DNA from 2 places in the Pseudoalteromonas sp. A3 genome. Region 2 is predicted to be linked to the other one. Evidence: predicted binding sites of a transcription regulator. Region 2 holds the regulator's gene; the other holds the start of a gene.
The links. The regulator sigma-54, encoded in region 2, starts transcription at its own class of promoters, with help from an activator protein. The targets are predictions, from matches to a motif close to GTTGGCACGNNNNTNGNNT.
Positions count from the first base shown of each region.

Region 1: OIZ54_RS06105 (FlgO family outer membrane protein) is a predicted target of sigma-54. The motif match lies at 9,100-9,118, and genes of this name have one in related genera.

Region 1 covers NZ_JAPCKL010000003.1:2,906-14,560, reverse strand. The annotation lists gene mutH (DNA mismatch repair endonuclease MutH) at 1-279, opposite strand, end outside; gene rppH (RNA pyrophosphohydrolase) at 857-1,375, shown strand; gene ptsP (phosphoenolpyruvate--protein phosphotransferase) at 1,405-3,669, shown strand; gene OIZ54_RS06135 (sulfite exporter TauE/SafE family protein) at 3,742-4,551, shown strand; gene lgt (prolipoprotein diacylglyceryl transferase) at 4,562-5,365, shown strand; gene OIZ54_RS06125 (thymidylate synthase) at 5,378-6,229, shown strand; gene galU (UTP--glucose-1-phosphate uridylyltransferase GalU) at 6,249-7,127, shown strand; gene OIZ54_RS06115 (SPOR domain-containing protein) at 7,505-8,203, shown strand; gene OIZ54_RS06110 (SPOR domain-containing protein) at 8,462-8,992, shown strand; gene OIZ54_RS06105 (FlgO family outer membrane protein) at 9,152-9,745, shown strand; gene OIZ54_RS06100 (FlgO family outer membrane protein) at 9,759-10,451, shown strand; gene OIZ54_RS06095 (FlgO family outer membrane protein) at 10,460-11,137, shown strand; tRNA gene OIZ54_RS06090 (tRNA-Arg) at 11,295-11,369, shown strand; one part of gene OIZ54_RS06085 (IS3 family transposase) at 11,494-11,655, shown strand, end outside.
Region 2 covers NZ_JAPCKL010000006.1:196,085-207,739, forward strand. The annotation lists gene OIZ54_RS12860 (BolA family protein) at 1-19, opposite strand, end outside; gene OIZ54_RS12865 (lipid asymmetry maintenance protein MlaB) at 25-318, opposite strand; gene OIZ54_RS12870 (phospholipid-binding protein MlaC) at 311-991, opposite strand; gene mlaD (outer membrane lipid asymmetry maintenance protein MlaD) at 997-1,545, opposite strand; gene mlaE (lipid asymmetry maintenance ABC transporter permease subunit MlaE) at 1,559-2,338, opposite strand; gene OIZ54_RS12885 (ATP-binding cassette domain-containing protein) at 2,338-3,141, opposite strand; gene OIZ54_RS12890 (calcium/sodium antiporter) at 3,396-4,364, shown strand; gene OIZ54_RS12895 (KpsF/GutQ family sugar-phosphate isomerase) at 4,367-5,338, shown strand; gene kdsC (3-deoxy-manno-octulosonate-8-phosphatase KdsC) at 5,339-5,890, shown strand; gene lptC (LPS export ABC transporter periplasmic protein LptC) at 5,887-6,441, shown strand; gene lptA (lipopolysaccharide transport periplasmic protein LptA) at 6,431-6,979, shown strand; gene lptB (LPS export ABC transporter ATP-binding protein) at 6,976-7,701, shown strand; gene OIZ54_RS12920 (RNA polymerase factor sigma-54) at 7,771-9,270, shown strand; gene hpf (ribosome hibernation promoting factor) at 9,298-9,585, shown strand; gene OIZ54_RS12930 (PTS sugar transporter subunit IIA) at 9,590-10,042, shown strand; gene rapZ (RNase adapter RapZ) at 10,062-10,907, shown strand; gene OIZ54_RS12940 (HPr family phosphocarrier protein) at 10,948-11,220, shown strand; gene mgtE (magnesium transporter) at 11,480-11,655, shown strand, end outside.

The sequences.
Region 1 (11,655 bases), on a different contig from region 2:
GGTAACCGACACAAAAGTGGTTTCTAAGGGTTTACCTTTATACGAAATAGGCAGTGTTTTTAATTCAATGCCTAAATCTTCAAAGTCGGGGAGGGGTTTTGAGCCTGCAGTAGCGCCTAACACGTATTCAATAAGTTGCCCGGTCCAGCCTTTTTCGCGTAATAGGTCGTCAGGGGTTTTAAAGCTGTATTGAGAGGCTAATTGCCCTAATGTTAAACCAGCAATAGCGTTTACGCGTTGCATTAAGTCATTAATTGAATGGGGTTTTGTTGGTCGCATGCTACTCATTTACCTTGAATAATTAACAGCGCCATGATAGCAAAACCCCCGTAAGGTGGATATCTTTGCTTTTGGTTGTTTTTTATACGCACTGTGTTTGGCGTAATTTTGCTCACCCCAAAAAGTTACAGTTTAACTGTAAGTGACTGACTAGCTTTAATATTTTCAATTAACTCATTCAGCTTTAATTAAGTTAGCAAATTCTATATGGGATAAATACAACTATATAAACATGTTTATCCACAGAATCTGTGGAGAAAGCGAGTTTTTAGATCTGCTATTGTGGACTTGTTTGCAAAATAGCCTTGTTTATCAAAAGTTATACACAAGCTGTGAGTAAATAGCACTAAACATAATAATCAAGGCATAGCTTAGCTTTTTTTGCTAAAAGTTGCGTCAATTAAGGGTTATTTTATCCTTGTAATTACTCAGTGCTCATTTAAGGTTAAGTCGTTATGCACAGCGTAAATAGTAAACGTGCGATTAGGGCGTGATGACTTTGGGGATAATAGTGTTTGCCGAATTGCAGCTAATGTGGAACAATCATTAAAAATCGACTTACAAATGAGGCACTAAGGTGATTGATGCCGAAGGTTTTCGTGCCAATGTCGGAATTGTAATTTGCAATAATCAGGGGCAGGTTTTTTGGGCTAGACGTTACGGTCAACATTCTTGGCAATTTCCCCAAGGCGGTGTTGATGACGGAGAAACACCCGAACAAACCATGTACCGTGAATTACACGAAGAAGTAGGTTTGCGACCAGAAGATGTAGAAATAGTTGCAAGCTCAAAACATTGGTTACGCTATAAATTACCCAAGCGATTAATTCGCCGCGACTCTAGTCCGGTGTGTATTGGGCAAAAACAAAAATGGTTTTTATTAAAACTGCGTTGCAAAGATGAAGATGTAAACTTGCTTAAAACACATCATCCCGAGTTTGATGATTGGCGCTGGGTGAGTTATTGGTACCCAGTAAGGCAAGTGGTATCGTTTAAACGCGATGTATACAGACGGGTGATGAAAGAGTTTGCACCGTTTGCAATGCCTTTTAATAAAAGAGAACATCATAAAGAACAGTGGCGACACAAAAGGTAGTAGCATAATTATAAAATAAGGAGCAGGTAATGCTGGCAACACTTAGAACTATTGCTGAGTCTGTTTCGCAACAAGCGAATTTAGACAGTGCCTTAGTGTGCTTTGTGAAAATGGTTAAAGAGGCCATGAAAACCCAGTGCTGCTCTATTTATTTTGCCGACTACAGCCAAGATAACTTTGTACTTATGGCAACCGAAGGCCTAAACCCGGATGCCGTAGGTAAGTTTAGAATTGGTTTTACCGAAGGGCTTGTAGGTTTAGTGGCCCAGCGTGAAGAGCCCATTAATATAGCTTTTGCAAAATCTCATCCGCGTTTTAAGCTCTCCCCCGAAGTAAACGAAGAAGGTTACAATGCCTTTTTGTCTGTGCCTGTGGTGCATCAAAAAAAGGTATTGGGCGTTATTGTTGTACAACAAAAAATGGCGCGGGTTTTTAGCCAAGACGAAGAGTCGTTTTTAATTACCCTTTCAGCACAGCTAGCCTCGCAACTTGCGCATGCTGAAATAAAAGAGCTTTTACGCCAAGACGAATCATCACACCAAACCTCAGTGCTCAAAGGGGTGTCGAGTGCTCCAGGTATTGGGATTGGCCAAGCCTTTGTGGTACTGCCCAAGCTTGATTTTAAATCTATAGAGCTAAAAAAAGATCCCGATAGCGCCGAGCAACGCCGTTTGTTTACACAAGCCGTTGCTGCCACCCGCAAAGAATTTAATACCCTGTCTATGACCTTGAGTGACTCAATACCGCGTGAAGCACTCGCGGTATTTGATGTATACCAACAATTACTTGATGCGAAAAGTTTAGGCCACAATGTTGAGGTACAGTTACAAGAGGGCTGGTGTGCAAAAAGCGCCTTAAAAATTGTTATTGAGCGGCTTATTTCGCAGTTTAATGCCATGCAAGACCCCTACATTAAAGAGCGCGCAGTTGATGTAAAAGACATAGGTTTAAGGGTGTTACACCACCTAGTAAACACAGAACACGCAGTAAAAGATTACCCACCCAATACCATATTAATTGCGAATACCTTAACGCCCGCCATGCTGGCTGAAGTACCCAACGGGCATTTAGCCGGTGTAGTGAGTGTGAATGGCTCAGCCAATAGCCATGCCTCTATATTAACCCGAGCGATGGGAATACCGGCTATTTGGGGTATTGAAGATTTACCCTTATTGCAATTTGATGCTAAACCAATGATTTTAGATGCCTTTGCTGGGCGTTTATATATTTCTCCTTCGCAAGTGTTACTCGATGAATACGCGCAGTTAAAGCACCAAGATAAACTACTCAATAACCGCTTTTTAGCAGAGCAAAGTGCGCAGTCGGTTACCTTAGATGGTGAGCAAATAAATTTAATGCTAAATGCAGGGCTTGAGCTTAATACCGAGCAAAGCAGTGCGCATATTTGCGATGGGGTAGGGCTTTATCGTACCGAAGCATGGTTTATGCAAAAGGGGCAATTTCCATCGCAAGCTGAGCAAGAAAACTGGTATAGGGAGGTGCTAAAAAGTTACCACCCAGCGCCAGTGGTTATGCGAACCCTAGATATTGGTGGCGATAAAGTTTTAGATTACTTTAATATTACCGAAGAAAATCCCTTTTTAGGGTGGCGCGGCATACGCATAAGCCTTGACCACCCAGAGCTATTTTTAGATCAGCTCAAAGCTATGTTAAAAGCAAACATGGGTTTAGGTAATTTAAAAATAATGCTGCCTATGATCAGCGGTACAGAAGAGGTAGACGAAGCGCTCGCGTTATTTGAACAAGCTTATTTTGAACTGGCAGAAAAACACCCAGAGCAAAACTTGGAGCGCCCAGAAGTGGGCATTATGCTTGAAGTACCCTCAAGTATATTTATGCTCGACGAGTGGGCTAAAAAAGTAGATTTTTGCTCAGTAGGCAGTAACGATTTAACGCAATACTTACTTGCTGTCGATAGAGCAAATGCGCGGGTGGCTCAGTTATTTAACCCATATCACCCCGGCGTGTTAAGGGTATTAAATAAAGTAGCGAATGAATGTAATAAACACTGTTTACCCTTTAGTTTATGTGGCGAGCTAGGCGGCGAGCCAGAGGGCGCTATTTTACTCATTGCCATGGGTTATAGGCATTTAAGTATGAACATGTCGTCGTTAACTAAAGTAAAGTGGATTTTAAGGCGCTTAAATATTAACGATATGCAGCAATTACTCGCAGAGTGCTTAGTGCAATCGAACGCTAAACAGGTACTGCGCTTAACGCGCAATTTTATGATTGAACACCAATTAGGCGATCTATTCTACACCGCCAAATAATGCAGCGCTTAAAGATGCTATTAACTTTATAATCCTTTAATATAGGCGCACGAAAAGGTATTTGAGAACACTATGTATGACTTAGCTTTACTCGTGGCCAGTTGTGCGCTACTTGGCTGTGTAGTTGGCTTTTTAGCAGGGCTATTAGGGATAGGCGGCGGTTTAATTATTGTGCCTGTTTTAAGTAGTTTATTACTGATGTTTGACATTACTTCACCTGATCACGTATTAGTTATTTCTATTGCAACATCGCTTGCCTCTATTTTATTCACTTCTACTTCTTCAGTCTTGGCTCATCATAAAAATGATAATGTGCCGTGGCAAATTGCACCGTGGGTTATGTCGGGTGTAGGCTTAGGCGCGTTAATAAGTGGCTTTGCCGCAAGTTTAATACCCGAACAAGCATTACGCAGCGTGTTTGCAATAAGTGTTGTATTTATTGCAGGCAGAATGGTGTTGGCATCACGTAGTAAATCGCTTAAAGAAAAACCGCTACCAAAAGGGATTATTTTAGGGAGCATTTCTGCCCTTATGGGCGCGCTTTCTGGTTTAATAGGTATTGGTGGCGGCGCACTTATTGCCCCTATGCTTAATTACTTTTCAGTTGATATGAAAAAAGCGATAGGCTGTGCATCAGCGAGCGGCATTGTTATCGCACTATTTGGCTCTATTGGTTATATAAGCGCAGGCTGGCAGGTAACCGATTTAGCCCATGGGTTCGCAGGGTTTGTATACTTACCTGCATTATTTGGTATTGTAATAACATCGTGGTTTGTGGCGCCCTTAGGGGCTAAAGCAACTCATTATTTACCTGTTAATATAATAAAGAAAATTTTCGCGGTGTTGCTTGTGCTCATCGCACTTAAAATGGTTTTTAGCTAAAGGTTTATTTATGGCACTTGAGTTTCCTCAAATCGATCCAATAATTTTTTCTGTTGGACCGCTAAGCGTACGTTGGTACGGTTTAATGTATTTAATTGGTTTTGCATTTGCGATGTGGTTTGCTAATCGTCAAGCCGAAAAACCAAACTCTGGCTGGACTAAAGAGCAAGTTAGCGACTTGCTTTTTTACGGCATGCTAGGGGTTATTTTAGGCGGCAGAATTGGCTATGTATTGTTTTATCAGTTTAGCTACTTTTTAGAAAATCCATTATATTTATTTAGAATTGACCAAGGCGGTATGTCGTTCCACGGCGGAACATTAGGGGTTATTACCGCTATTATACTATTTGCCAAAACCCGCAAAAAATCACTATTCGCAGTGGGAGATTTTGTGGTGCCGCTGGTTCCGGTGGGCTTATTAGCAGGGCGTATTGGTAACTTTATAAATGGCGAGTTATGGGGCCGTGTAAGCGATGTGCCATGGGCAATGGTATTTCCAACGGGTGGGCCGCTTGCGCGTCACCCATCGCAGTTATACGAAGCCTTTTTTGAAGGGCTAGTCCTGTTTTTAATTTTATTATGGTTTATTAAAAAGCCTCGCCCTGCAGGCAGTGTAGCCGGTGTGTTTTTATTAGGATACGGCGTATTTAGATTTTGTATTGAATACTTCCGCCAACCAGATGCGCAGCTTGGCCTATTTGCCGATTTTATCTCAATGGGTCAAATACTCTCGTTACCTATGATAATTGGTGGCCTAGGGCTATTAATTTGGGCGTACAAAAAACCGCAACCTGTAACCGCAGCAAAGGCATAGTAAGAACAGATCATGAAACAATATTTAAAATTATGTCAGCGTATTGTTGACGAAGGTGTATGGGTAGAAAACAAACGCACAGGCACGCGCTGCTTAACCGTTATTAATGCCGACTTAGAATACGATGTAGGTAATAATAAATTTCCTATGATCACCACTCGTAAAAGTTACTACAAAGCCGCTATAGCAGAGCTTTTAGGTTACTTACGAGGGTACGATAGTGCAGCGCAATTTCGCGATATAGGCTGTAAAACTTGGGATGCAAACGCAAACGATAATAACGCATGGCTAAATAACCCTAACCGCAAAGGCGAGGACGACATGGGCCGCGTTTATGGCGTGCAAGGGCGTAATTGGCAGCGCCCAGATGGCTCAACGCTCGATCAGCTTGCTAAAGTAATAAATAACTTAAAAAACGGGATTGATGACAGAGGTGAAATAATTACCTTTTATAATCCTGGTGAGTTTGAGCTTGGTTGCTTGCGCCCATGTATGCACACGCATACGTTTTCGCTGCTTGGCGACACGCTGTATTTAACATCGTATCAGCGCAGTTGCGATGTGCCGCTGGGCCTTAATTTTAATCAAATTCAGTGCTTTGTATTACTGGCATTGGTTGCGCAAATTACCGGCCATAAAGCAGGTAAGGCGTATCATAAAATTGCTAACGCGCATATTTACGAAAACCAGTTACCGTTAATGCGCTATGTGCAGTTAACACGTGAGCCATTTGACTCACCGCAATTAAATATTAACCCAAACATAAAATCACTAGAAGATATAGAAACATGGGTAACACGAGACGATTTTGAAGTAGTAGGCTATCAATGCCACGAACCAATCCAATATCCGTTTTCAGTATAATAAGATTAAGGAGAACAAGATGAAAGCAGTGATCCCCGTAGCAGGCCTTGGAACGCGTATGTTACCTGCCACAAAAGCTATCCCTAAAGAGATGCTCCCTGTGGTAGACCGCCCGCTTATTCAATATGTAGTAAATGAAGCGGTAGCAGCAGGCGTTAAAGAGATTGTACTTGTAACGCACTCAAGTAAAAACTCTATCGAAAACCATTTTGATACCAGCTTTGAACTAGAAGCCACGCTTGAAAAACGCGTAAAGCGGCAATTACTTGCCGAAGTACAGGCAATTTGCCCTAAAGATGTGACCATTATTCACGTACGCCAAGGCGAAGCCAAAGGCTTAGGCCACGCAATTAACTGTGCAGCGCCAATTATTGGCAACGAACCTTTTGTGGTTATTTTGCCAGATGTAATTGTTGATGACGTAGAGAGCGACCTTAAAAAAGACAACCTAGCAGAGATGATCGCCCGTTTTGAAGAAACTAAGCACAGCCAAATTATGGTTGAGCCAGTACCAATGGACGAAGTAGACAAATTTGGTGTTGTTGATTTAGGTGACGTAGAGCTTCACCAAGGTGAAAGCTCGCCAATTATAAACATGGTAGAAAAACCGCCAGTAGATGAAGCACCTTCAAACCTATCTGTAGTAGGGCGTTATGTATTAAGCGAAAACATCTGGCCACTGCTTGCTAAAACGCCGCAAGGGGCTGGCAACGAAATTCAACTTACAGATGCAATTGCCATGCTAATGCAGCAAGAAAAAGTAGACGCGTACGCAATGAAAGGGCGCAGCCACGATTGCGGTAGTAAAATCGGCTACTTAAAAGCAACAATAGAGTTTGCTCTGCGCCGCGACGAGTTTGCAGATGATTTAAAAACATTTATTAAATCGTTAATTTAGGTTTTATTAAATTACCCACCAAGGCGCCTGTTTAGGCGCCTTTTTTATTGCTAAATTATTAATGCCACTATGAGTATAGCTTTACTCAATTTTAACGACGCGAGTAATAAAGATGGGCTACGCTTAATTATGTTCTGAATTTGACTTGCGTTATTTTTAAACACAACGTAATTTATATTGAAAGGTTTATGTTAATTGGCATTAAAGTTGTATTAAAAGCCACACCCATGGAGGGTCGTGTTAATTTTATCTTTGCAGGTAAATTAACGTATAGGAGCAAATTTGCTCATTGTTTAATAGATAAGTTAAACGCTTTCTTGTGAGAACGTTTAACTGAAATGTAAGTGCAGAGGCACTGCTTTCAGGATAACGGGTACATGCTTAAATTAAAAAAATACTATAAACACTTTTTTGTATGCCTTTTTACGCTTACGTTTGGCACGGCGTGCTCTATTACGCCTACCGCTAAACCTGCTGTTGATAATGAAATACCTAACACCACGCCCGATTACGTATCGATAACTGCACTAGAGCTTGCGCAATTAAAAGATGCCGCAATGCAATGGCAGCAAGCACGCGCCGGTATAGAGCGTATTTTAAAGCTTGAAAAAGAAATTACTTACCTGGTTAACCATATAGATATAATAAACTCTAAAGCTATTGCACAATCTAATGCAAGCCCTGCCTACAGTAGCCGTTACACACGCACGCCTTCGCGTACAACCAGTAATAAGCCACGTCGTCAGCAAACTTACAAAGCTGCTAACAATAACCAAAAGCAAACTATAAAGCTTAATACCCCTAAACATGTATTTGCATTACAAGTTGCCTCGGTTGATTCTAAGCAGGATGTAGCCAAAGCTTGGCAAGAACTAAATACCAAAGCAGCGCCACTATTTAGAGATAAAATATTAACCAACGTAGAAACCGCAAAAATAAATGATAAAACCTTTTATCGCTTAAAGCTTGGCTCCTATAAAAACCTTAAAAATGCCAAAGCCGACTGTGAAGTATTTAAAATGTATAAGCTCGACTGCATTGTAAGTAACTACACCGATAAGCCAATTAAACTTTAATAGCGATACCAACCCGCAATAATAAATAATCATTTTATGGGGCTAATCGTGTTGCGTTCTGCGTTAATAAATCTCGTTTAGAGCAACTAAATAGCGAATTTTTTGCCTAGCTATCAATACGTTTTACTATCCTCAAAATAGATTACTTAATTAAGCTAATTGGTATAAAAGCGCAATAGGCCCTAGCACGCGTGACTTGCTAAGCGTTGATTGGCTGTTAAAATAGCGCCCACTCTTACCCAAATTAACAACATACTTATGCTGCACAACAAGGATTTTTTAGCCACATTAGTTTTAGGCTTTGCATTAGCAAACAGTGCTCATGCACTCGCAACGGCCCAAAAGCAGGCGGTGCTCATTAAAAAAGATGATTTAGCCGCACTAAAAGAGTCAGCGCAGCAGTGGCAACAAACCAAGCCTCAACTAGAAAGACTGTTAAAGCTAGAAAGTGAATTACAGCGCACAGTAGATAAATTAAAACAACTTAACGCGCAGCCAAAACTACAGCAAACTAACCACTTAGCTGTTGTGAATACAAATGCGCTGTTTGCTGTGCAAGTGGGGGCATATAAAAATAAAGCGGTACTTGAAGCGGCTATAAAGCAATTTCAATCGGCGTCAAATAAGCTTGAAGTAAATACCGAGCAAGTACTGATTGACCAGCACACCTTTTATAGATTAAAGCTTGGTGCGTTTAAAACAAAAGAAGCAGCAAACGATGCATGTAAGTCATTAATAAACAATAATACCTGCTTTGTAACCTACTACGTCAAAACGCCTCAAAGTTAATTAACCTGAACTCTGGTTAAGAGCCTTACTAGCATATTGAACTATCTGGATACTTAAATTTATTATCTCTGGCTAGAGATAGGTTTATTATCCAGAGTTTAGGTTAATTAGGCATAATAATTGCTTTATCCTCGGTATGTTTTAAAGAGGACGGCAACTATGCGCCTTTTACTGCCTTTAGTATTGTTAAATTTAACTGCTTGCAATTTGGTTCCGCCCCCAGAGCCGAGTGTGCCTACTGACGCGCCAAAAGCAGCAATGGCTCCCTATACCGTTAACGAGTATGTAGCAAATCTAACCTCGCAGCTTAACCATGTAAATGGCGCTTTAAATGCCAATGCGCGCATTGGTGTGAGTAGCTTTTTTTATGCCGATGCTTTAGATACTAAGCTAGTAGCAGGGCAGGCCTCGGGTTTGAGCTTACAAATTCAAGAAAGCTTATTAACGCAATTTACCCAGCTTGGCTATCATACCGTTGAGTACCGCCTTGGCAATAACCTTATATTAGCGCAAAACGCAGACAGCATATTAAGCCGCGACTTAAGTAAATTACGCAATCGCCAAAATATTGACTTAGTCATCACCGGCACTGTAACGCGCCAACAGCATGCTTACATAGTTAATGCACGACTCGTTAATATTGAAAACAAGCAAGTACTGTCGGCAGGCAGCACAGAGATCCCTATAAATGTAATGTGGGGAAACGAAAAAATTCAGCAGCGTGACGGCTCTTTGTACCGCAGCGAATATTAATCAGGAGCACACCATGAGAAACCTATTAATTACCCTATGTTTGCCATTAGGCTTTGGCTGTTCGCAAATGTTAAATTCGCTACATTCAGAGCCGGAGAAAGTTGAGCAAGATAATGCAGCCCAGCTTGTTTCAGAGCAACGTGCGGTAAAAGCACCTGCACCAAATGAAGCGTTATTTCAGTCTAATTTAAACAAGCAAAGTAACTACACCAAAAGTGCCCCTGCAAAACGCAAAAATATAAACCATTATGTGCGCGGTATAATGCAAGACATGGTCGAAAACCTGCAATACGTAAACGACAAAACGCCACTTGCCGTTTCTAGCTTTGTATTTTTAGATGATGACTACAGCGATGGAAGCCTGTTAGGTAACCAAATAGCCGAAAGTTTTATGCACGAGCTGCATAGTTTTGGAGTACCGGTTATCGATTTTAAAACCACCGATTATATGCGAGTAACCCCCGCAGGCGACTTTGTATTTAGCCGCGACTACCTAGAGCTAAACCAAGATCAAAACTTTAATTACGTATTAGCAGGAACACTTGTGAGCCACCAAGGTGGCGTACTGGTAAATGCACGAATAGTGGGCATTAAAAGTAAAGCGGTAGTGGGCAGTGCGCAAGGGTTTATCCCTCAATCAGTGGTTGATGCGCTAAACAGTAGCTATCGCACCGACGGAATTATGCTTAAACAAGCCAGCGAGTGAGGTTGACCATGTTTTACAAACTATCTGCTATAGCGGGGCTAACGGCAACGTTAGCATTAACTGGCTGTTCAATAACGCAAAATAATGAGCATAACGAAAGCATAAACACACGCTCAGCCTACACCGTGGTAACGCAAAGTAGCCAACCAACGCCTATGTATGCCAACCAATCTGTGCAGCAGCAAAGTGAGTACGACACAGCAAGGCAGTTTACACCGCTTAAACACCACAAAACGCTGGCAAACTATGTAGAGCAAATGGCGCTGGATTTAGTCGATACGCTTGAAGCCGAAGCGCCCGATAACAACAGCATCAACATAGCGGTTACCACCATTGTAGATTTAGACGCATCGCTTAATAAAAGTAATCAGTTGGGTAATCAATTAGCAGAGACGTTTATTCATCAGCTGCAAAAATTTGGCTACGGCGTGGTAGATTTTAAAACCATGGACAACATTGATGTATCAAACAGAGGCGACTTCGTGTTATCTCGCGATATAGAAAAGCTAAGCGAAAGCAGCATGGCTAACTATGTATTAGCAGGTACGTTAATTTACCGCCCAAATGGCGTAGCAGTAAATACCCGCGTTATAAATGTTCACAGCAAACATATTGTAGCAAGCAGCCGTAAACTAATACCGCTGTACGTGTTAAACAAAGAAGATATATATTTATCAAGCAATTAAGTTAATTATAGCTTGATATGAAAAACAAGATGCCGTTATAATTTTTGTAAGCTGTAAGCTGTAAGCTGTAAGCTGTAAGCTGTAAGCTGTAAGCTGTAAGCTGTAAGCTGTAAGCTGTAAGCTGTAAGCTGTAAGCTGTAAGCTGTAAGCTCGATGCGGCCTCTTAGTTAAATGGATATAACGGCCCCCTCCTAAGGGGCAGTTACAGGTTCGATTCCTGTAGGGGCTACCAATAAAATCAAAGGGTTATAGCTTTCTTTTCTTTTATCTCTATTTCTGTGTAGCGCATTTTGGACTTCCCATAGTTTGCTAGACACCCAATGAGTTACATTGTAACTTCTAATTAGAGGTGTTTTATGAGCAAAGGCAAACGGTATACCCAAGAATTTAAAATAGAAGCAGTTAAACAAATAACTGAACGTGGTTATTCAGTTGCTGAAGTATCAGAACGATTAGATATTTGTACCAAAACGTTATATCACTGGCGAAGCCAGTTATCAGAGAAACCCAAACAAACC
Region 2 (11,655 bases):
CGACTTGGCTAGTTTCCATAACTCTCACTCAAATAAAGTTGTTACCTGACCCAACTGCATTAAATTTTGCAATTGCTCAGGTGGATTTTGCAATTCAAGGCGTGTGCCTTGTTGCTTAAATTCAGCAAAAGAGTGAATTAACCAAGCTAAGCCCGCTGTGTCAACCCTCATTACCTCACAAAGGTCAAAATAGATGGTTTTATGCTTACTTAATGACTTGGCGTTCAGAAGCTGTTCATTGCCAATTGAGCTGCGGGTAAGTTCACCACTTACCCTATAGTGCTGCTCATCTACTTGGCTAATTGCCAATTTAGTCATTGCTGTTGTTGCCTCTAAATTGCACAGGTAACTGGCTCTTTTGCTCTAGTAATTTACTTACGTGTGCAATACCTTGCTGGCGTAAAATACCTTGTAGCTCACTTTGTTTTGCATCGAGTAAGCTAATTCCTTCTGCAATCATATCGTATGCGCGCCACTCGCCGCTGCGATCTTCACGCACTTTAAAATCAATTTTTATGTCAGGCTTGCCATCTTCTGTAATTTTAGTTTTTACTACAACTACATCTTTGCCTTTAAATGGTTGCTCTGCGCCAAATTCTACATGTTGGTCAGTGTATTGAGTAAATACCCCCGCGTAAGTAGCAACTAAATAGCCTCTAAACGCGCCAATAAATTCTTGGATATCTTTAATTGCTTTGGCTTTTTCGGCTTCATCGGTAATTGCACGTACTTTAGACACTTCACTACCCAACACACGAAGTGCTGCATATTTGTAGTCTATGTAAGGCATCAGCTCTTCTTCTACAATAACACGAAGGTGCTCTTTATCTTTAGTGATAAGCGGTTGATCTTTTTTAATGCGCTCAAATGTATGCTCTGCTACCTGACGCACCATTTTGTTAGGATCTGTCAGTTTAACTTCGGCTGCGCTAACACCTTGCACAGCTAGGGTTGCACCAAGTGCAATAACGGCTAAAAACTGTTTCAACATAATAATTACTCACTACCTTGGTTGAATAAAAACTGCCCAATTAACTCTTCTAAAACAAGTGCAGACTTAGTATCTGTGATTGAATCACCATCACCTAACGCTTTGCTCTCTACGCCAAATAACTCATCGATTGCTTGATCTTGTGCGTTTTCGGTCACTGTCTCACCTAAACAGCGCTGCTCTGCTGCATTAGGAGAAATAACAGGGTGAATACCTAAGTACTGCTCCCCTAAAATACCCGATGTTAAAATTGAGATTGAGCTAGTGTCTGAAAAACGACATAAATACTGTGCATCTATCGTCATATTTACCACAGGCAAAAACTCCTGTGGGTGTACATAAATAGATTCAACACGGCCAATCACTACACCGCCTACTTTTACCGGTGCACGCGCTTTAAGTGAGCCGATATTTTCAAACTTTGCATTTAGCGTGTAGGTTTCGCCCGACCCGCTAATACCCGAATTAGCCACTTTAAGTGCTAACATTGCAAACGCTAAAATGCCTAATGCGACAAAAAAGCCAACTAAAATCTCTAATTTCCGTGAATTCATTATCTATACCCTATTAGCTGGTAAACATTACCGCTGTCAAAATAAAGTCAAACCCTAATACTGCCAGTGATGAGTGTACGACTGTTTCTGTTGTTGCTTTACTGATCCCTTCTGAGGTTGGGATACAGTCGTAGCCCTTATAAAGCGCAATCCAGGTCACTACCATGGCAAATACAAAACTTTTTATCATGCCGTTTAATACATCTTCTTGAAACGATACTTGCGATTGCATTATCGACCAAAAGCTGCCGGTATCTACGCCTAACCAATCAACCCCAACTAAATGAGCACCGATAATGGCAACCGCAGAAAAAATAAGTGCAAGCAATGGCATACTAATAAAACCTGCCCAAAAGCGCGGTGCAATAATGCGCTTGAGAGGGTCAATGGCCATCATTTCTAGTGAAGAGAGTTGCTCGGTGGCTTTCATTAAACCTATTTCTGCCGTTAGCGCACTTCCAGCGCGCCCAGCAAATAATAGCGCTGTAACCACAGGGCCTAGTTCGCGTAATAAACTAAGCGCAACTAATGGGCCTAGGCTGTCTTCGGCGCCATAGCCAACCAATACAGTGTAACCTTGCAGCGCAAGCACCATACCAATAAACAGACCCGACACCATAATAATTAATAATGATTGCGAACCAACCATATAAAGTTGGCGCACTAACAGCGGTGTGCCTTTTTTAAAGTTAGGTACATTCCACAATGCATTAAAAAGCATGTTGGCAGAGCGCCCTAATGCAGCAAAACGCCCCAGCGTTTTATGACCTAACTTTTGAAATAAATCCAACATTAAGCGTTTTCTCCTAACAGCTCATCAGCATACGTTTGTGCAGGATAATGAAATGGCACAGGCCCATCCGATAACCCTTTTAAAAACTGCTGTACTAATGGAGATTCATGATTACGCATTTCATCCGGTGTCCCTGCCCCTATTACGCCTTGATCGGCAATAATAATAACGTGATCGGCAATACTCATTACCTCCGTCACATCGTGGGTTACAATAAGGGATGATAAACCTAGCACTTCATTTAACGACTTAATAAGCTTTACCAATACACCCATAGATATTGGGTCTTGGCCGGCAAAAGGCTCATCATACATAATAAGTTCTGGGTCCAGTGCAATAGCACGTGCAAGTGCTGCTCGTCTGGCCATACCGCCAGAAAGCTCAGAAGGCATTAAATCTTTTGCACCGCGTAAACCCACCGCTTGCAGTTTCATTAATACGACTAGTTTAATTAACGCTTCACTTAACTTGGTGTGCTCTCGCAGAGGAAATGCAATGTTGTCAAATACCGACATATCAGTAAATAACGCACCGCTTTGAAACAGCATGCTCATTTTGGTTCGTGCCGCATATAACTCTTTGCGCGACATACTAGGAATACTGCCACCTTCGAATAAAATATCGCCGGCGTCAGGCTTAAGCTGCCCACCAATTAAGCGTAGCATTGTGGTTTTGCCAATTCCGCTTGGCCCCATAATCGCTGTTATCTTACCTTTAGGAACACTAAAACTCATATTTTTATATATGGTTCTATCGCCTCGCGAAAAGCTAACATCCTTGACTTCTACTATTGATTGCGACAAGTCGCTCTCCGTAACAATGTTCACTCGTGCTCCTATTTTAAGGGTTTTTTAGCCAAGATGGAAAAAACAATTCGTAAGATTTTGTAATACGCTTACAAAAAGCGCTCTAAGGCTGAAGTAAATTGCCTTAACCTTTGCTTAAGCGCATAAAATTCACGCACTGCAATAGTAGACCCTGCTCTTTTGCTTATACTTTCATGTTGGCTTTTGTTACTATTCGCGCCATCTGTATTTTGAACATCTGGCTTAACATAATGGTTACCTCGTTTGTTATTTTAATTCTTGGTTTTGCTGCACTTGTGTGGAGCGCCGACCGATTTGTATACGGTGCGGCAGCGCTTGCTAAAAACTTTGGAGTCCCTACTTTAATTGTTGGCTTAACGGTTGTTGCTATGGGTTCTTCGGCCCCTGAAATGATGGTATCGGCCTCGGCTGCTTTGGCAAATAAAACCGACACAGCGGTCGGTAACGCGGTAGGTTCAAATATAACAAACATATTACTTGTGTTAGGTATTACTGCGCTGCTACGCCCTTTGAGTGTGTCATCAAGCACTTTAAAACGCGAAATGCCGCTTGTTATGCTGGTATCCTTGGCTACGTGGTATGTATTTTCAGACAACTACTTCTCGCTCACCGAAGGGGTGGCGTTGCTAGTTGCATTTGCTGTATTTATTGGCGGTTTGATTGTGGTTTCTTTGCGCGCAAAAAATCAAGATGACCCTTTTGTTTCAGAAGCCTGCGATGAGGTTCCTAACGATGTACCAACTAAAAAAGCCGTTTTATGGCTAATTGTCGGCATGGTTTTATTGCCTGTTAGCTCACACTTTTTAGTTGGTTCAGCAGTCGATATTGCTAAATACTTTGGTTTAAGCGACTTAGTAATTGGCTTAACCATTATCGCCATTGGCACAAGCTTGCCTGAACTTGCAGCTTCTGTAGCGGGTGTACTTAAAAACGAAGATGATTTAGCCCTAGGTAATATTGTGGGCTCAAATATATTTAATATTTTAGCGGTATTACCGCTTGCAGGTATTATTAACCCATCAGTGGTTGACCCGTCACTTGCAAACCGCGACATACTTATTATGTTAGGTGCTACGCTTGCGCTTATTATTATGTCATTGAACTTTAGAGGTTCTCAGCGTATCAATAGAGTAGAAGGTGGCCTATTACTCATCGCATTTTTGGCGTACCAAGGTTATATTTTTAGTCAAGTAGGGTAACAATGGCACAACTAAATTTTATAGAGCAAGGTTTACGCGTATTAAACATTGAACGCCAAGCGCTTGCTGATATTACACAATACGTTGACGAAAACTTTCATAGTGCGTGTCAGCTCATGTTTGATTGCCAAGGCCGCATTATTGTTATTGGCATGGGTAAATCAGGCCATATTGGTAATAAAATTGCTGCTACCCTTGCAAGTACAGGCAGCCCTGCTTTTTTTGTTCACCCAGGCGAAGCAAGCCATGGTGATTTAGGCATGATAACCAAAAATGACGTGGTTATGCTTATATCAAACTCGGGCGAAACCAGCGAAGTACTTAATATTATTCCGGTGCTTAAACGCCTTGGTGCAAAAATAATATCGATGACGGGCAACCCGCTCTCTACTATGGCAACACTTGCCGATGTGCACGTATGCATAAAAGTAGAACAAGAAGCCTGTTTATTAGGTTTAGCGCCTACAGCAAGCACCACAGCTACTTTAGCAATGGGTGATGCAATGGCGGTTGCGCTTTTAGAAGCACGCGGCTTTACCGCCGATGACTTTGCACTCTCTCACCCTGGTGGCAGTTTAGGTAAGCGATTGTTGCTCACTTTAAAAGATGTAATGCACAGCGGCACAAACACCCCTATTATAGGTGTAACGCAAACAATTAAAGACGCGTTAATAGAAATGTCAGCCAAAGGGCTGGGTATGACCGCTATTGTAGATAACAATCAACAGCTTGCAGGCCTTTTTACCGACGGTGACTTACGCCGTATTTTAGAGCAAAGAGTGGATATACATAGCACCGCTATTAGCCAGGTTATGACTAAGTCATGCACAACCGCCACGGCCGATATACTTGCAGCTGAAGCCCTAAACATAATGGAAAATAAACGTATTAATGGTTTAATTGTTGTCAATGATAAAAACCAGCCAATAGGCGCCTTAAATATGCAAGACCTCTTAAAAGCAGGAGTATTATAAATGCAATTTGAAGATCTCTATCAACCGCTAAGCGATGATGCCAAAGCACGCGCCAAAAAAGTAAAACTACTCATATGCGACATTGATGGTGTATTTTCTGATGGCCGAATTTACCTCGGTAACCAAGGCGAAGAATTAAAAGCATTTAATACAAAAGATGGTTTTGGCATTAAAGCGCTGATCAATAGCGGTTTTGAAGTTGCGGTCATTACGGGGCGTCACTCAAAAATAGTGCAAACTCGCATGAGCAGCTTAACCGTACAGCACATTTATCAAGGCCAAGAAGACAAACTTATTGCTTATCAAGAACTCAAAAACACTTTAAAGTTAACTGATGAACAAATAGCCTATATTGGTGACGATGGCCCTGACATGCCAGTAATGGAGCGCGTTGGCTTTGCCGTTGCAGTTAACGATGCGCACCCGCTAATTAAGCGCTTATCGCATTACACTACGCAAATGCCTGGTGGCTTTGGCGCCGTTAGAGAGCTCACAGACTTACTTATGCTAGAGAACGGCATAGCGCTTACAACACAAGGCACCAGTTCATGAATGCAGCACGCGTTATACTCAGTGCGTTATTCATCGGCTGTATGGTTTGGCTTTGGTACCCTTATTTTACCCAAACCAATGTAGCGCCAGAGCAAGAACCTGAAGTAATTGCAAAGCCCGATTACACCGCTATAGAGCTTAAGCAAACAGCCTATGACGAGCAAGGCAAAATAAGCCATAAAGTCACAGCGGCTAAAATGGAGCTGTACCAACAGCTTGGTTTTACGTTTTTTGAAAAACCTATTTTCACCTTGTATAACGAAAAGCAAACATGGCGAATAAATGCAGACGAAGCAACGCTTTACGAAGATAAACAACTTATTTTAGAAGGCAATGTGGTTGCTAAAAATTTAGTTGATAATGCCATGATAGATAACATCGATGCCGATAACATCGAAGTCGACATTAAAGCGCTAACAATGCGCTCTGAGCAGCCAGTGGTTGTCACTGGGCCTAATTTAAAAATTGTCGGTAAAGGCCTTGAAGCCGATTTAAAAACCGAAGTAATAAAACTAATTAACCATACGCGAACAATATATTATGACCAATAAACTCACTAAAATACTTATTATCCCATCGCTAATGCTTGCATTTAGCGCCTCTGCTGCTGAGCCTGCTGCTCAACCGCCAGCAAATCAAATTTCTATTAGTGCAGACCGTCAAGAAGGCCAACTTAAAGAAAACGTAGGTATTTTTGAAAAGAACGTCGAAATTGTGCATGGTAATCGCAAAATTACAGCCGACCGACTCGAAGTACATAAACGTGAAGACTTAGGGGATAACAAACAACTCCTTATTGCCACTGGCAGCCCAGCCTACTTCGAAGAAAAACAAGACGACGGTACCGTAATGAGTGCCAGCGCAAACGAAGTACGTTACGACGTAGCAAAGCGCTTTTTAACGCTTGTTGGCGATGCTGAAGTCGCACAAGCCGGTCAAAAAATTAATGCTAAAAGTATTACCTACGACATGCAGCAGCAGCTTATTAGCGCAGAAAAAGACGAAAACTCTACGGATCGTGTCCACACAATTTTAGTGCCTGTTGAAGCAAAAATTAAAGAAAAAACAGGTAACGAAGGTCAACCATGAGCACCTTAAAAGCAGAACTATTAGCAAAAAGCTATAAAGGCCGCCAAGTTGTAAAAAATGTAGGCCTTGAGGTAGAAGCCGGCAGCATTGTTGGCTTATTGGGCCCTAATGGCGCAGGTAAAACCACCACCTTTTACATGATTGTAGGGTTAGTACCTAGCGACAAAGGTAAAATTTCTATTGATGATAACGACATTACGTTATTACCTATGCACAGCCGCGCCCGTTTAGGCATTGGCTATTTGCCGCAAGAGTCATCAATATTTAGAAAGCTGACAGTTTATCAAAACCTAATGGCTATTTTAGAAACGCGTAAAGAGCTCAATAAAGCCGCACGAGAAGAAACGCTTAACAACTTACTTGATGAATTTAGTATTCAGCATATTCGCGATAGCCAAGGTATGGCGCTTTCTGGTGGTGAACGCCGCCGTGTAGAAATTGCCAGAGCACTGGCAGCAAACCCTAAATTTATTTTATTGGATGAGCCTTTTGCTGGTGTTGATCCGATTTCAGTGTTAGATATAAAGAAAATAATAGAACATCTTAAAAACCGTGGCATTGGCGTATTAATTACCGATCACAATGTAAGAGAAACCCTTGATGTTTGTGAAAAAGCCTACATTGTTTCTCATGGGGAGCTAATTGCATCTGGCACCCCAGAACACGTATTAAATGACAAAACTGTACGCGATGTTTATTTAGGCGAGCAATTTAGGCTGTAACATTTAAGCCACACCTACAAGCATCTGCTAATATTAATTATAACAACATAAAAGGATTGTTAGAGATACATGAGGCAATCATTACAGCTGCGCATGGGCCAGCAACTTACAATGACTCCACAATTGCAACAAGCGATTCGCTTGCTGCAGCTCAGTACATTGGATCTCCAGCAAGAAATACAAGAAGCACTTGATAGCAACCCGCTATTAGAAGTAGAAGAGCAAGATTACACGGAAGAGTCGGCTGGAAAAAATGAACAAAAAGCAGATACGGATGATGTAACCGTAAGCGCATCGGCTGACGATACAACTAGCGAGTACGAGCAAGACAGTGGCGAAGCTTTAAATAAAGACACCGTTAGCGATGATATGGCAATGGATGTAACTTGGGATGAGTACATGAGCGCAGCCCCTGCGGCATCCTCAGGCCCAATGCCAGAAGATGAGTCTATTTATCAAGGTGCCTCTACTGAAACGCTACATGAGTATTTAATGTGGCAGCTTCAGCTTACTCCTTTTAGCCCCACTGATGAAGCCATTGCTATTGCCATTGTAGAAGCTGTAGATGACTCGGGTATTTTAACGCTAAGTTGCGAAGAAATTTTAGAAAGCTTTAACCAAGAAAACGATGACGAAGTTGAAGTTGAACTTGACGAAATAGAAGCCGTTTTAAAGCGTATTCAGTTATTTGACCCTGTAGGTATAGCCGCGCGCAGTTTACAAGAGTGCTTGTGTATTCAGCTAAACCAGTTTGATAAAGACACCCCTTTTATAGAACAAACTAAAATGATCTTAACCGATCACATTGATCTATTAGCGGCACGCGACTATCGTACATTAATGAAAAAGACTAAGCTTAAAGAAGACGAGCTTAAAGAGGTCATGACCCTAATACATACCCTCAACCCAAAACCTGCAGATACAATAGTAAGGGAAGAGTCGGAGTATGTAATACCAGATGTGTCGGTTAAAAAAATAAAAGGCCGCTGGGTGGTAGAGCTAAACCCAGATAGCATGCCAAAAATACGCGTAAATAGTCAGTACGCGGCTATGTCACGTACCGTAAAATCAAGTGGTGATAGCCAATTTATTCGCTCTCACTTACAAGAAGCTAAATGGTTTATAAAAAGCCTTGAAAGCAGAAACGACACGCTGCTCAAAGTAACAAACTGTATTGTAAAACAGCAACAGGCATTTTTTGAACATGGCCCAGAAGCCATGAAGCCAATGGTTTTAAACGATGTTGCTGAAATGGTAGAAATGCATGAATCGACAATTTCGCGTGTTACTACGCAAAAATATATGCATACGCCACGTGGTATTTTTGAGCTTAAGTATTTTTTCTCAAGCCACGTAAGCACTGAAAATGGCGGCGAGTGTTCATCAACCGCAATACGTGCCCTAATTAAAAAGCTAATTGCCGCGGAAAACTCAGCTAAACCATTGAGTGATAGTAAAATTGCGGATATATTGGCAGAGCAAGGAATTAAAGTAGCTAGACGCACAATAGCAAAATACCGTGAATCGCTAGCTATTCCACCGTCAAATCAGAGAAAGAGTTTGATATAAGACGTAAAAAACAAAGAGGAAATGCTTATGCAACTAAACCTAACTGGTCGTCACGTAGAAGTAACTGATTCACTTAGAGACTATGTAAATAATAAATTTGCAAAGCTAGAAAGGCACTCAGATCATATTAGCAATGTGCATGTCATTCTCGATGTAGAAAAACTCAACCAAAAAGCAGAAGCGACTATTCATGTAAGTGGCGCAGATTTATTTGCCTCAACAGAGCACCAAGATATGTATGCCGCTATAGACTCGTTGATTGACAAGCTCGATCGTCAAGTCATAAAACATAAAGAGAAGCTTGCTAGACACTAATATTATGAAATTAAGTACATTAGTATGCCAGGACTGCAGCAAAGCTGCGGTCCTTTTTAGTAGTAAAAAAAGAATTTTAGAGTTTATCAGTGAGCTAGCTCATGAAAAGCTCCCCTACTTACCACAACAAGATATTCTTAATGCGCTGGCAAGCAGAGAAAAGCTAGGCAGTACTGGTATTGGCCGGGGTATCGCCATTCCTCATGGCAGAATGGGTGGCGTAGAAGAGCCGCTGGCTTTAGTACTTGTTAGCGACACGCCTGTTAACTTTGATGCTATTGATAACTGCCCTGTTGATATTTTTGTTGCACTCATCGTACCAGATGGCGATAACCAACAGCACCTAAAGACTCTGGCAACCATAGCTGATAAACTGAGCAACAAAGAATTTTGTAAACAGCTGCGTAGTGCTAAAACCGATGCAGAGCTGTATCAAGTAATTGTTGATCAATCGTAGTAAATACTAAGGGCTATAAATGGAGTTAATTATCATAAGCGGCCGTTCTGGTTCAGGTAAGTCGGTTGCTTTACGCGTGGTTGAAGATTTAGGCTATTATTGCGTAGATAATATTCCGGTCAACCTACTGCCCTCTTTGGTGCGAAGTGTTTCAGATAACTATGACAAAATAGCCGTTAGTATAGATGTTCGTAATATCCCCAAAGAACAAGACGAATTTAACGATATTCTCGAGTACCTTCCTGACTTTGCTAAACCCACACTGTTTTATTTAGATAGTGATGATCAAACACTGATCAAACGTTTTTCAGAAACACGCAGATTACACCCTTTATCCATCGATTCGCTGCCGCTTGATTTAGCAATAAAAAAAGAAAAAGAACTGCTTGATGTACTTGTAACGCGCGCTGACTTTATGCTTGATACCACCGATTTAAGTGTGCACCAATTAGCAGAGTCAATTCGCGAAAAAATACTGGGTAAAAAAGATAAGCAACTTATTGTAACGTTTGAATCGTTTGGCTTTAAACACGGCATACCTAAAGAAGCTGATTATGTTTTTGATGCTCGCTTTTTGCCAAACCCCCACTGGGAGCCTGAACTTAAACCGCTTACGGGCCTTGATCAACCAGTAAAAGATTTTTTGGCAAATCACAGCATAGTGCAAAAATTCACTTGGCAAATTCAAACCTTTGTACAAACTTGGCTGCCACACTTAGAGCGCAATAACCGTAGTTACCTCACTATTGCAATTGGCTGTACTGGTGGTCAACATCGCTCTGTTTATTTAGCGCAAGCCATTGGTGAGAGCTTTGCTATGACGCATCCGAATGTCAAAATTCGTCATCGTGAGCAAGAAAAGTAACCTTAAAATAATAACCTGTTCAGTTTAGGTATAGTAATTTATGCGCTGTGAAGACACATTTCTAATAAAAAATAAATTAGGCTTACACGCCAGAGCGGCAACGGTCCTTGCGCAATTAGCTGTGCAGTTTGATGCTAAAATCACCTTACACCAAGATGATAAAGAAGCTGCAGGCGACAGCGTATTAGCTTTAATGCTACTTGAAAGCAGTAAAGGTAAAGAAGTTAAAGTAGTCTGTGAAGGCCCTGATTCAGAGCAAGCTTTGCATGCGGTTGGGCAATTAATTGCACAACGATTTAACGAACAAGAATAATTTAAAGCACCATAGCCTTATAAGTTAAAGACTTATCAGGCTGAACTATAAAGATTTAGTAAGTTAGGGTATTCCGACTCGCCTAATTTAGTGCTTTAATTTAGGGTAATAAAGCCATGCCCCAGCTAAATTTGGTTACTTAATTTTAAACACTAATTTAGTCCTAGCATTGGGTTTAGCACAAAAAATAAAGAAAATAACAGTGGGCAAAACCACTTACTAAACACCTTTCCATTACACAAAAATATTTAGGATGCCAATGCCAGAAGCGTTTGAACAAGACTATCCACTACAGCAACTAAAACAAGTGACTAAATCACTTAATAGTGGGCAATTTGTTCAAGTAAGACGCATGCTAGCAAAAACAGCACCTTGTGATACAGCACTGCTGCTTGAATCCTCTCCGCATAAAATTAGACGCATGCTTTGGCAACT